Regions from separate parts of the Shinella sp. GW821-FHT10F02 genome, predicted to be linked through region 1. Evidence: predicted binding sites of a transcription regulator. Region 1 holds the regulator's gene; each other region holds the start of a gene.
What was found. Region 1 encodes PhoB, which activates phosphate uptake and scavenging genes when phosphate is short. Its sites were predicted from a motif close to TGTCATNNANCTGTCAT; they were not measured.

Region 1 (4,150 bases):
GCATCACGCTCGACACAGACGATATCTACGATCCGAACATCGACGTCGTCGAACTGCGCGCCCGCGTCGGCATGGTCTTCCAGAAGCCGAACCCGTTCCCGAAGTCGATCTACGAGAACGTCGCCTACGGCCCGCGCATCCACGGCCTCGCCAAGGCGAAGGCCGACATGGACGCCATCGTCGAGTCCAGCCTGCAGAAGGCCGGCCTGTGGAACGAGGTGAAGGACCGCCTGCTCGAAGGCGGAACCGGCCTCTCCGGCGGTCAGCAGCAGCGCCTGTGCATCGCCCGCGCTGTCGCCGTCAGCCCGGAAGTCATCCTGATGGACGAACCCTGCTCGGCGCTCGACCCGATCGCGACCGCAAAGGTCGAGGAACTGATCCACGAGCTGCGCGCCAACTTCACGATCGTCATCGTGACGCACTCGATGCAGCAGGCGGCCCGCGTTTCGCAGCGCACCGCCATGTTCCACCTCGGCAACCTCGTCGAGGAGAACGACACCGACAAGATGTTCACCAACCCGGATGACCAGCGCACGCAGGACTACATCATGGGCCGCTTCGGCTGACGCCATCGTCGCCGAACCCCCTGAAAATCCGAGCGCATTAAGGACACAACCATGTCATCGACCCATATTGTCTCGATTTATGACGAAGAACTGAAGTACCTCTCCCGCCGCATCTCCGAAATGGGTGGCACGGCCGAGCAGATGGTGGCGGACTCTGTCCGTGCGCTCGTCACCACCGATGGTGCGCTGGCGCAGAAGGTGATCTCGGAAGACGTCATCCTCGACACCGCCGAGCGCCAGATCAACGAGAAGGCGATCGTCACGATCGCCAAGCGCCAGCCGGTGGCTGCGGACCTGCGCGAAATCATGGGCGCGATCCGTATCGCGGCCGAACTGGAGCGCGTCGGCGACCTCGGCAAGAACACTGCCAAGCGCGTCATCGCCGTGCAGAGCTCGGGTATGCCCCGCAAGCTTACCCGCGGCCTGGAGCACCTCGCCGAACTGACGCTGATCCAGCTCAAGGAAGTGCTCGACGTCTACGCCACCCGCTCGGTGGAGAAGGCCAAGGCCATCCGCGAGCGCGACGACGAGATCGACGCGATCTACACCTCGCTGTTCCGCGAACTCCTCACCTACATGATGGAAGATCCGCGCAACATCACGCCCTGCACCCATCTCCTGTTCTGCGCCAAGAACATCGAGCGCATCGGCGACCATGCGACCAACATCGCGGAAACCATCTACTACATGGCGACCGGCTCGCAGCCCGAAGGCGAACGCCCGAAGGACGACACCTCGACGTCAGTGGTCACTGCCGACGTCACTGAAGCCTCCGAGTAAGGAGTTTTGCCTCCATGGTGCCCAGAATCGCCGTCGTGGAAGACGAGGAGGCGTTGAGCGTCCTCCTGCGCTACAACCTCGAAGCCGAAGGTTTCGAGGTCGATACGATCCTCTCCGGTGACGAGGCCGAAGTGCGCTTGCAGGAGCGCATGCCGGACCTCCTCATCCTCGACTGGATGCTGCCGGGCGTTTCGGGCATCGAACTGTGCCGGCGGCTGCGCCAGCGGCCGGAGACCGAACGCCTGCCGATCATCATGCTGACGGCACGCGGCGAAGAGAGCGAGCGCGTGCGCGGGCTCGCCACCGGCGCCGACGACTATGTCGTCAAGCCGTTCTCGACGCCCGAACTCGTCGCCCGCGTGCGCGCCATGCTGCGCCGCGCCCGGCCGGAAGTCGTCTCGACGGTGCTGCGCTGCGGCGATATCGAGCTCGACCGCGAGACGCATCGCGTGCACCGCCGCACCCGCGAAGTCCGCCTCGGCCCGACGGAATTCCGCCTGCTGGAATTCCTGATGACCTCGCCCGGCCGCGTCTTCTCGCGCTCGCAGCTTCTCGATGGCGTCTGGGGCCACGACATCTATGTCGACGAACGCACGGTCGACGTGCATGTCGGCCGCCTGCGCAAGGCGCTCAACTTCGCCAACATGCAGGACGTCATCCGCACGGTGCGCGGCGCAGGCTATTCGCTGGAAGCCTGAGCGACCCCTTTCCTCCCAAGGACGAAAATGGGCCCTTCGGGGCCTGTTTGCGTTTTGGAGTATGGTCCGGCCCTACATCACAAACGAAAACGGACCCTTTCGGGTCCGCATCGCATGTGCCGTCGTGGAAAAGATCACCGCATCCGGCGGCGCTCGGCCGAGGGCTGGTAGGCGAGGCGCTGGTGGTAGGTGCAGTAGGGCGAGTTGTCCGGGGACTCGTTGCCGCAGAAGTGGAAGTCGTCGTTCAGCGGGTCGCCGATCGGCCATTTGCAGGTGCGCTCGGTGAGCTGGGTCAGCTCGAGCCGGCGCGACATGGGCACGACCACGTTGTTGCCGTTGGACGGAACCGGAAGCTGCTCGCGCTGCGTCTCGAAATCCGTCTCGACCTCTTCCTTGGTGATGGTGTTGCCGGCCGGGCGCACCACGGAACGGGCCGTCACGGCGCGGGCCTGGAAGGTCGTCGCGGGGCGCGGGGCTGCCGGCACCGGGCGCTTGGGGCGCGACGCGCTCTGCGTGCCGCCGGCCTTGGCGCGGCCCGGCAGGTTAAGCCGGTGCACCTTGCCGATAACCGCGTTGCGGCTGACGCCGCCGAGCTGTGCCGCGATCTGGCTCGCGCTCAGGCCCTCGCTCCAGAGCTTCTTGAGTTTCTCGACCCGCTCGTCTGTCCAGTTCATCTCTCGTCTCCGCTCGGCGCTCGCAATGCGGGAATCCCTCATCGCGTTCCGGACGGGTCCGGAATTTGAACGCCCTAACTCTTTTGGTGACTAGTTCCGCCGCATGCAGTCTAGTAATTGGTCTTTAACCTAGAGTTTGGGGGACTCTGTGACAAGAGTCGCAGGAATCCGGGCGAATCGATTTCCGAGTTTTCCCCAACTTGCTGGCCGGGTGTGACTCGATAGCGACACCTTCCGCGCGTGGCGTGAATCCTCACCTTGCGGGAGGTTCAGCACTATTTCGGGGTGCGATTTGTTGACATCCCGGCCTGAAATGCCGATAGTGCCGCATGCCGCCGAAAGGCGGCTTTTGATTTTTCTGGAGCCTGGAAAAGTCAAGCCGCGTTCACGTTTTTCCGCATCTCTTTTTCGGAGGATCCGCGCCATGGCCGATGCCGCGCCGCTCTATGAAACCTATATGCGTGCACCGCTCCGGTTCACGCGCGGGGAGGGCGTCTGGCTGATCGCCGAGGATGGCGAGCGATATCTCGACTTCGCCGCCGGCGTCGCCGTCAATTCGCTGGGCCATGCGCATCCGCATCTCGTCGCCGCGCTGAAGGACCAGGCCGACAAGGTCTGGCACCTGTCGAACCTCTATGAGGTTCCGGGCCAGGAAAGCCTCGGCCGCCGCCTGACGGAGGCGACCTTCGCCGACAAGGTGTTCTTCACCAATTCGGGCGCCGAAGCGCTGGAATGCGCGATCAAGACCGCGCGCCGCTATCATTTCGCCAAGGGCCATCCCGGCAAGTTCCACATCATCACCTTCGAAGGCGCCTTCCACGGCCGCACGCTCGCGACGATCGCCGCCGGCGGCCAGGAAAAGTACCTCGAAGGGTTCGGCCCCAAGGCCCCCGGCTTCCTCCAGGTCCCCTTCGGCGACATCACCGCCGTCAAGGATGCGATCACCGAAGAGACGGCCGCGATCCTGATCGAGCCGGTGCAGGGCGAGGGCGGCATCCGCCCGGTGCCGAAGGAATTCATGCAGGAGCTGCGCCAGCTCTGCGACGAATACGGCCTGCTGCTGGTTCTCGACGAGGTACAGTCCGGCGTCGGCCGCACCGGGCGCCTGTTCGCCCATGAATGGTCGGGCGTCACGCCGGATATCATGGCGGTCGCCAAGGGCATCGGCGGCGGTTTCCCGCTCGGCGCCTGCCTTGCCACGAACGAAGCGGCTGCCGGCATGGTCGCCGGCACACATGGCTCGACCTATGGCGGCAACCCGCTCGCCATGGCGGTCGGCAATGCGGTGCTCGACGTCGTGCTGGAAGAGGGCTTCCTCGATCATGTGCGCGACGTGGCGCTCGTCTTCCGCCAGGGTCTCGCGGCATTGAAGGATCGCTTCCCCGAGATCATCGAGGATATCCGCGGCGAGGGCCTGATGCTCGGCATCAAG
Region 2 (4,150 bases), on a different contig from region 1:
CACGGATGACGCGGCTCGTCACCTTGTCGCCTTCGGTGCCGGCGAGCGGGCTGTCGTTGACGATGAAGGACATGGTGACGGTCGGCGGGTCGATCGGCTGCGCCTTCATGGCTTCGCTAACCGAGGGATCGCAGAACGTGTCGGCGACGGTGCCCTTGGAGAGACCGGCGATCGCGACGATGTCGCCCGCATGCGCTTCATCGATCGCCGTGCGCTCGATGCCGCGGAAGGCGAGGATCTTCGAGATGCGCCCGGTTTCGATCAGCTTGCCGTCCTGGCCGAGAACCTTAACGGCCTGGTTCGGCTTGATCGAGCCGGAATGGATGCGGCCGGTGATGATGCGGCCGAGGAAGGGGTTGGCTTCGAGGATCGTGCCGATCAGGCGGAACGGGCCTTCGGCGACCGTCGGCTCCGGAACGTGCTTCAGCACGAGGTCGAGCAGCGGCGCCATGCCTTCGTCCTTCGGGCCTTCCGGGTTGACGTTCATCCAGCCGTTACGGCCCGAACCGTAGAGGATCGGGAAGTCGAGCTGCTCGTCGGTGGCGTCGAGATTGGCGAACAAATCGAAGACCTCGTTCAGCACTTCCTCGTGACGGCCGTCCGGACGGTCGATCTTGTTGATCGCGACGATCGGCTTCAGACCAACTTTAAGGGCCTTACCGACCACGAACTTGGTCTGCGGCATCGGGCCTTCCGAGCTATCGACGAGAACGATCGCGCCGTCCACCATCGAGAGGATGCGTTCGACTTCGCCGCCGAAGTCGGCGTGGCCGGGGGTGTCGACGATGTTGATGCGAACGCCCTTCCAGTCCACCGAGGTCGCCTTGGCGAGAATGGTGATGCCGCGTTCCTTTTCGAGGTCGTTCGAGTCCATCACGCGTTCGGCGACGCGCTGGTTTTCACGGAACGAGCCGGACTGCTTCAGAAGCTCGTCAACGAGCGTGGTCTTGCCATGGTCGACGTGCGCGATGATCGCGATATTGCGGATGGACATGGTATAATCTCTGAGGTTCGGGGCGCGCAGGGTATGAGGGCGCCGTCTTCAATGGCCGGGCTCTTACATGTTTTTCCGCAATTGCGAAAGGGGCGGGACGCAACTCTGTTATCCTTCCGGCTCAAGGCTCGCCCGGATGCCACACCTCACGACGTGCGCACCGGCGGCAGCGTGACCCGCCATAGCTCCTGGTCCTCCCGGTCCATCAGCCGCACGGTCATCTCTTCGCTCGCCCCGTGGATGTCGACCAGGCCGAAGAATTGCAGGCCGGCGGACGGCGGAAGATTGCTGTCGACGCCGCCCTTCGACGATTTGATGAAGCGGACCTCGGGGCCGAAGGTGCTGTCGAGCGGCTTCGGGCCGTAAGTGCCGGAATGCAGCGGGCCGGAGACGAATTCCCAGAACGGATTGAACTCCTGGAATTTCGCCCGCGACGGATCGTAGTGGTGCGCGGCGGTATAGTGCACGTCCGCCGTCAGCCAGACGACATTGTGGATAGCATTGTCGCGCATGAAGGAGAGCAGGTCGGCGATTTCCCGCTCGCGCGCCGCCGGCGGTCCGTTCAGCCCGTCCGCCACGCCCTCGTAGCCGAGGCTGTTGGAATAATCGTCCCAGATGACGAGGCCGAGCGGCATGTCGCAGGCGATCACCTTCCACACCGCCTGTGAAGCCGCAAGCTCGCGCCGCAACCAGTCCGCCTGCCGCCAGCCGAACAGGCCGTTCTCCGTGCCGCCCTGGTTGGGGCTGCGATAGGAGCGCAGGTCGACGAAGAACACGTCGAGCAGCGGCCCATAGGCGACCTTGCGGAAGATGCGGCCGGGCTCGGTGGGGAAATAGCGGATCGAGGTCATCTCATGGAAGGCGCGCCGCGCGCGGGCCTCGTAGACGCCGATCTCCTTGTCCGGATAGCGCCGGTCCCCGGTGAGATCGCTCGATTCCGACCAGTTGTTCAGCACCTCGTGGTCGTCCCACTGGAAGAAGGTCGGGCACTGGCTGTTGAAGGCGAGCAGGTGCTCATCGAGCAGATTGTATTTCCACTGTCCCCGGAATTCTTCCAGCGTGCGCGCCACGTTGCGCTTCTCGTCGGTGACGATGCGGTTCTTCCAGACCCCACCATCGCGCAACGGGATTTCGTCCGGGATCGGGCCATCCGCATAGACCGTATCGCCCGAGTGGATGAAGAAATCCGGCTCGTGGCGCAGCATGGTCGAATAGGTCTTCATGCCGACATCGTCGATGCCCCAGCCCTGCCCGGCTGTATCGCCCGACCAGACGAAGCGCACCGACCGATTGCGCATCGGCGCCGTGCGAAAGCGCCCGACGATCGGCTCGGAGACGAGATGGCTGGAATAGGGGTCATTCGCCGTGAAGCGGTAAAAAATATCCTGGTCCGGCAGCAGGCCTTGCAGCATGGCCTTGACCGTGTTGTCGGACGTCCCCAGCGCCTTCTGCACCGGCATCCGGGCCGCATTGGTGAAACTTTCGGTGGTCGAATATTCGAGCACCACCTCCGCCGGCCGGTCGGTTCGTGCCCAGACCACGCCGGAGGAACAATCGACATCGCCGGACTGCACGCCGTGGGAGAAGGCCGGACTGCCATGCCGCCGCGCATAATAGGGAACCGCCAGCGCCGAGGATGTGGCCAGCGCGCCGGCCCCCGCAGTCAGAAGAAACGAGCGCCGCGTCAGCGTCTCGGGAACAATCGCCATGCCACCTCCGGCCTGACCCGCGAATCGAAACGCCAGGCGGGCAGACCATGAGTCTTCGCCATGTCAGTCCGGTAACGGGAGCATGACGTTTCGCCGAAAGTTCGGTGACGGAAGGATGACGGTGCGAGGTGGCGCGAGCGGTTGCCAGGGGAAGCAACCGCACCCATGCCGGAGGTTTCCGGCCACAGCCACAACCTCTCCTCCGTCATGGTCGGGCCTGACCCGACCATCCACCCACCGGCACGCCGTGGATGTGGATCCTCGGGTCAAGCCCGAGGATGACGTTGGTGGGTTGTGTGCCCGTCTCCAGAAAGGGTTTAGGCCGCCAGCCCCTTCTTCTCCAGCATCGCCTCCGGGCTCGGCAGCTTGCCGCGGAAGGCCTTGTAGGCGTCTTCCGGGTCGACGGAGCCGCCGACGGCGTAGATGTAGGTCTTCAGCCGTTCGGCCATGGCCGGGTTGAAGGCGTCGCCCGTCTCCGTGAAGGCGGCGAAGGCGTCGGCGTCGAGCACTTCCGACCACATGTAGGAATAATAGCCGGCCGAATAACCGTCACCGGAGAAGACGTGCTGGAAGTGCGGCGTCGCGTGGCGCATGACGATCGATTTCGGCAGGCCGATCTTGTCCAGCACCTCTGCCTGCACCGCCATCGGATCCTCCACCGGACCGCGCGTATGAAACGCCATGTCGACCAGCGCCGAGGAAGTAAACTCCACCGTCGCGAAGCCGGAATTGAAGGTGCGGGCGGCAAGCACCTTGTCGAGCAGCGCCTGCGGCATCGCCTCGCCCGTCTGATAATGCACCGCATAACGCGTCAAAATTTCCGGCACGGTCAGCCAATGTTCGTAGAGCTGCGAGGGCAGTTCGACGAAATCGCGCGACACGCCGGTGCCGGAGACCGAGGGGTAGGTGACGTCGGACAGCATGCCGTGCAGCGCATGGCCGAATTCGTGGAACAGCGTGCGTGCATCGTCGAGCGACAGCAGCGCCGGCTTGCCTTCGGCAGGCTTCGCAAAATTGCAGACGTTGTAGATGATCGGGATTTCGCCGACCGTGCCATTCTTGAGCGGCAGGCGGTGCTGGCTCTGGTAGGAGCTCATCCAGGCGCCCGAGCGTTTCGAGGAACGGGCGAAATAATCGCCAAGGAACATGGCGACAAGCTTGTCGTTGCGATCGCGGATCTCGAAGACCCGCACGTCGGGATGATAGGCCGGCACATCCTTCTTCTCGATCGCGTGGATATCGAACAGGCGTTCGGCGACATCGAAGCAGGCCTCGATGATCTTTTCGAGCTGGAGATAGGGTTTCAGTTCGGCCTCGGAGAAGTTGAATTTCCGGGAGCGCTGCTTTTCCGCATAATAGCGCCAGTCCCAGGGCATGACCTCGTGGTTGCGCCCTTCCTCCGCGACAAGGGCGGCAAGTTCCGCCTCCTCCTCGCGCGCCCGAGCCA
Region 3 (4,150 bases), on a different contig from region 1:
CGTAGTGGTCCGGGCCGTTGTTGGCGGACAGGAACAGGCGGCGCGAGACGTCGATGCGATCCGGGTAACCGTCGCCGTTCTTGTCCTCGTAGTTCGGGAAGCCGGCCTCGTCATAGGTGCCGACCTTCTGGCGCATTTCATCGCCCGGCTTCTCGTCGTCGACCGTGCCGATGATGCCGACGCCGTGGGTGTGGTCACCCGTGACGACGATCAGCGTGTCGGGGTTGGAGGCTGCGAATTCGCGGGCAACGGCGATCGCCTTGTCGAATTCGATCGTTTCGACGAGCGCGCGGTCCCAGTCGAGCGGGTGGCTCATCTTGTCGACCGACGCGGCTTCGACGACGAGGAAGAAGCCTTCCGGGTTCTTCGACAGCTTGTCGAGCGCGACCTTGGTCATTTCGACGAGGCCCGGCTGGTTCGGGAACTTGTCGACGGTGCCCTTCTTGAGGAATTCACGGTCGAGCGTCACGTCCATGTTGCCGGGATGGAACAGGCCGAGCAGCTTTTCCTGGTTCGACGTGGTCAGGGCAGCGAGTTCCGTCTTGTCGGTTGCGAGCGCATAACCGGCATTCTTGAACTCAGCGATATAGTCCTTGTCGTCCTTGCGCTTGGAGCCGGGCGTGTCCTTGCCGAGGAAGAAGACCGAGCCGCCGCCGAAGAGGACATCCGGCTTGACGTCGAACAGCATGCCGACGATCTGTTCCTTGTCGGCGCGCTTGCGGGTGTGCGAAACGACGGCGGCAGGCGTCGCGTCTTCGAGTTCCGACGTGGTGACGATGCCGATGGACTTCGTCGTCGTGCGGCGCAGCGCCTCGGCGATCGTCTCGACCTTCGGGTCGTCCAGGCTTGCCGGCGTGCGGTCGGCATAGACGCCGAGCGCGTTGACGCGCGACTTGTGGCCGGTCATGTAGGCCGACATGGTGTTGGCGCTGTCCGTGGCGATCGAGTGCGTCGAGGACGTGCCGATGAAGGCGACCGGCGGGATGTCATCCATGGCGAGGCGGCCGTTTGCCTTGCCCTCGGTCATGCCCTTGGACATGATGCGCGCGCCCGTGCGGTGGGCGACGGACAGGCCGTCGGCGACCAGGAAGATGATGTTCTTGGCCTTCGCCTCGGTAGCGGTGCCGTAAACGTCCCAGTTGACCGACTTGGTCTCGCTGCCGGCCGTGACTTCGACCTTGTAGTCGCCGGCGGTGGCGATCGTCAGGCCGCGCAGCGTCAGCGCGGAGCCCAGAACCTTGTCCTCGGCGCCCTTTTCTTCCGCGACGAATTCAGCCTTCTTGCCGAAGACGGCCTCGTAGTCCTGGCCGTTGACGGTGACCTTCACATCTTCCGGCTTCACGACGGCGTCGAACTCGACCTTGAAGTCGAAGGGGGAGCCGACGAGGATGGTGGCGCGATCGATCGGGTAGACGGTCGCGGCATTGGCGGCGCCGGCGAGGACCGTAGCCGATGCCAGGGCGAGGATGAGTTTGCGCATGGGAGAGCCTCTCTTGAGCGGTGCGTTACCCCTTCCGCATAAGAAACTCACATGACACGCGTATTACCAAACCGTCTTAAAACCCGTTATCCCGCCACGCACCGGCCCGCCGGCAATCAGATGCCGCCCATGCAGAGATATTTCATCTCCAGATAGTCCTCCAACCCGTGGCGTGAACCCTCGCGGCCCATGCCGGATTGCTTCATGCCGCCGAAGGGCGCCGCCTCGGAGGACATGCGGCCGGTATTGATGCCGACCATGCCGTATTCCAGGGCTTCCGCGACGCGCCAGACCCGGCTGAGATTGGACGCATAGAAATAGGCGGCGAGGCCGTAGATCGTGTCGTTGGCTTCGCGCACGACCTGGGTGGCGTCATCGAAACGGATGATGGGGGCGAGCGGCCCGAACGTCTCCTCCTGCGCCACGCGCATGTCGCGGGTGATGCCGGTGAGCACGGTCGGCGCAAAGAAGGTGCCGTCGGCGTCGATCCGCCGGCCGCCGCAGCGCACGCTGCCGCCCTTGTCCAGCGCATCTGCGACATGGCCCTCGATCTTGGCGAGCGCGCGCGTGTCGATCAGCGGGCCGATCGCGACATCGGGTTCGAAACCGTCGCCGACCGAGAGCGTCTGCACCCGCTCGATGAATTTCCGGGCGAATTCGTCGTGAACGCCGGATTGCACATAGAGGCGGTTCGCCGAGACGCAGGTCTGGCCGGCATTGCGGAATTTTGCCTGAATCGCGCCGTCCACGGCCGCATCGACATCCGCGTCGTCGAAGACGATGAAGGGCGCGTTGCCGCCGAGTTCCAGGCTGAGCTTCTTCACCTGGTCGGAACATTGGCGCATGAGCAGGCGGCCGACCTCGGTGGAGCCGGTGAAGCTGATCTTGCGCACGGCGGGGTGAGTGCAGAGCTCGCGGCCGACGGCATCGCCCTCCGAAGCATAGATCAGGTTGACCACGCCCGGTGGAAAACCCGCCTCATGGGCGAGCGCGAACATGGCGCCCGCCACCAGCGGCGTCTGCTCCGCGGGCTTCAGCACGACCGCGCAGCCGGCCGCCAGTGCCGGCGAAATCTTGCGCGCTACCATGGAGGCCGGGAAGTTCCATGGCGTGATCGCGCCGACCACGCCGATCGGCTGCTTGATGACCAGCATGCGACGATCCAGCGACGGCGCCGCGATCGTCTCGCCATAGATGCGGTTGGCTTCCTCGGCGTACCATTGCAGGTAGGCGGCGGCGTGGGAGACTTCGGATTTCGCCTCCGCCAGCGGCTTGCCCATCTCGGCCGTCAGGATGGCGGCCAGGTCATCCGTGTGCAGGACGATCAACTGGTGCCAGCGCCAGAGCATGTCGGAGCGGTCACGGGCGGTCAGCCCCGCCCATTCGGGCTGGGCGACCGCGGCGCGGTCGATCGCCGCCCGGGTTTCCGCGACGCCCATGTCGGGCAGTTCCGCCAGCAATTCGCCGGTCGAGGGATTGAAGACCTCGAATGTGCGCTCGCTCGCCGGGCTGACCAGCCAGGGCGCGGTGACGATGGTTTCGAAGGGTTTTGGGTCCTTCAGCCGCCGGATAAGGGTCTGTGACAGGGCCAATTCGCTTCTCCTCTCGAATCCAGGGACGATTCTTCCCTTTCTTCGAGAGCTACAGGCGAATTGCGGGCCAAACAATGCTTGCGTCGGCAGGATCGCCGACGCCGTCACGACAGGAGCGCGTTCAGCGCTTGCGAACGATCGCGATCCACGAAAAACCGCGATGCAGCCGCTTCTCCTCGCTGCGTCCGCCATGCGCGGCTGCAAGCTCCGCGGCCATCTCGAAGAGATCGTCGCGCGGCGTCACATGGTGCCATCCGAGCCACTTGGTCACGCCGCTTCTGAACCAGCCGGGCAGGCCGCGCATATCGCCGAAATCGGCGATATGCAGCTCGCCGCCGGGGGCAAGCCGGTTGGTGGCCTCCGCCATGACCTTCTGCCATTGCGGGATCATCGACACGGCGTAAGAGATGAAGATGCGGTCATAGCTCTGTTCGCCGAAGAGCGCCCGCGGGTCGAAGCTGGCGGCGTCGGCCCTGGCAAGTCGGACGCGGTCCTTCAGGCCGGCGCCGGCAACCGCTTTTTCCGCCGCGCTCAGCATCTCCTGCGAGATGTCGATGCCGTGGAACCGGCTCTCCGGATAGAGCGCCGCCGCCTTGACGAGATTGCGCCCGGTGCCGCAGCCGATTTCCAGCACTGAACTGCCCGGCAGCGGGCGAAGGCCGGCAAGCATCGGGTCGCGGCCGAGCAGGTAATATTTGCGCGTCGCGTCGTAGATGCCGAACCGCCGCTGCCAGCGGTAGATGCGATCCATCAGGAGGGCGTGGTCGGAAACGGCGCTCATCTCGCTCAGCCCTTGAATTCGTAGAGGTGGAAGCCGCCGTAGATCGACGAGCGATCCTTGTCGTGCAGCGCGCGCGATTCCGCCTCGTGGTAGGTCCAGCGGCCGAGGAGGGCCTCGTCGAGGCGGCCGGGCAGCAGGCTTTCGGCGGGCGCTGTACGGAAGACGACGCGCGCGCCGGGGGCGGCCGTGCGGGTAATCTCGGTCCACAAACCGTTGAGCTGGGCGTCGGTCATCCAGTCCTGCGCATCGAGCAGGATGAAGCGGTCGACGGACTGCGGGGCCTTTGCCGCGAGGAAT

Region 2: a site for PhoB is predicted at 2,808-2,824, ahead of AC1RWL_RS17740 (alkaline phosphatase D family protein). Genes of this name have one in related genera too.
Region 3: a site for PhoB is predicted at 1,521-1,537, ahead of AC1RWL_RS05280 (alkaline phosphatase). Genes of this name have one in related genera too.

The regions. Positions count from the first base shown of each region.
Region 1 is NZ_JBXASL010000004.1:309,462-313,611, reverse strand. Features, by position in the region: gene pstB (phosphate ABC transporter ATP-binding protein PstB) at 1-566, shown strand, start outside; gene phoU (phosphate signaling complex protein PhoU) at 618-1,346, shown strand; gene phoB (phosphate regulon transcriptional regulator PhoB) at 1,361-2,044, shown strand; gene AC1RWL_RS14640 (GcrA family cell cycle regulator) at 2,179-2,718, opposite strand; gene AC1RWL_RS14635 (aspartate aminotransferase family protein) at 3,143-4,150, shown strand, end outside.
Region 2 is NZ_JBXASL010000005.1:332,568-336,717, reverse strand. Features, by position in the region: gene typA (translational GTPase TypA) at 1-994, opposite strand, end outside; gene AC1RWL_RS17740 (alkaline phosphatase D family protein) at 1,141-2,703, opposite strand; gene AC1RWL_RS17735 (M3 family metallopeptidase) at 3,021-4,150, opposite strand, start outside.
Region 3 is NZ_JBXASL010000001.1:1,141,691-1,145,840, forward strand. Features, by position in the region: gene AC1RWL_RS05280 (alkaline phosphatase) at 1-1,480, opposite strand, end outside; gene AC1RWL_RS05285 (NAD-dependent succinate-semialdehyde dehydrogenase) at 1,597-3,072, opposite strand; gene AC1RWL_RS05290 (class I SAM-dependent methyltransferase) at 3,194-3,853, opposite strand; gene AC1RWL_RS05295 (BtaA family protein) at 3,859-4,150, opposite strand, start outside.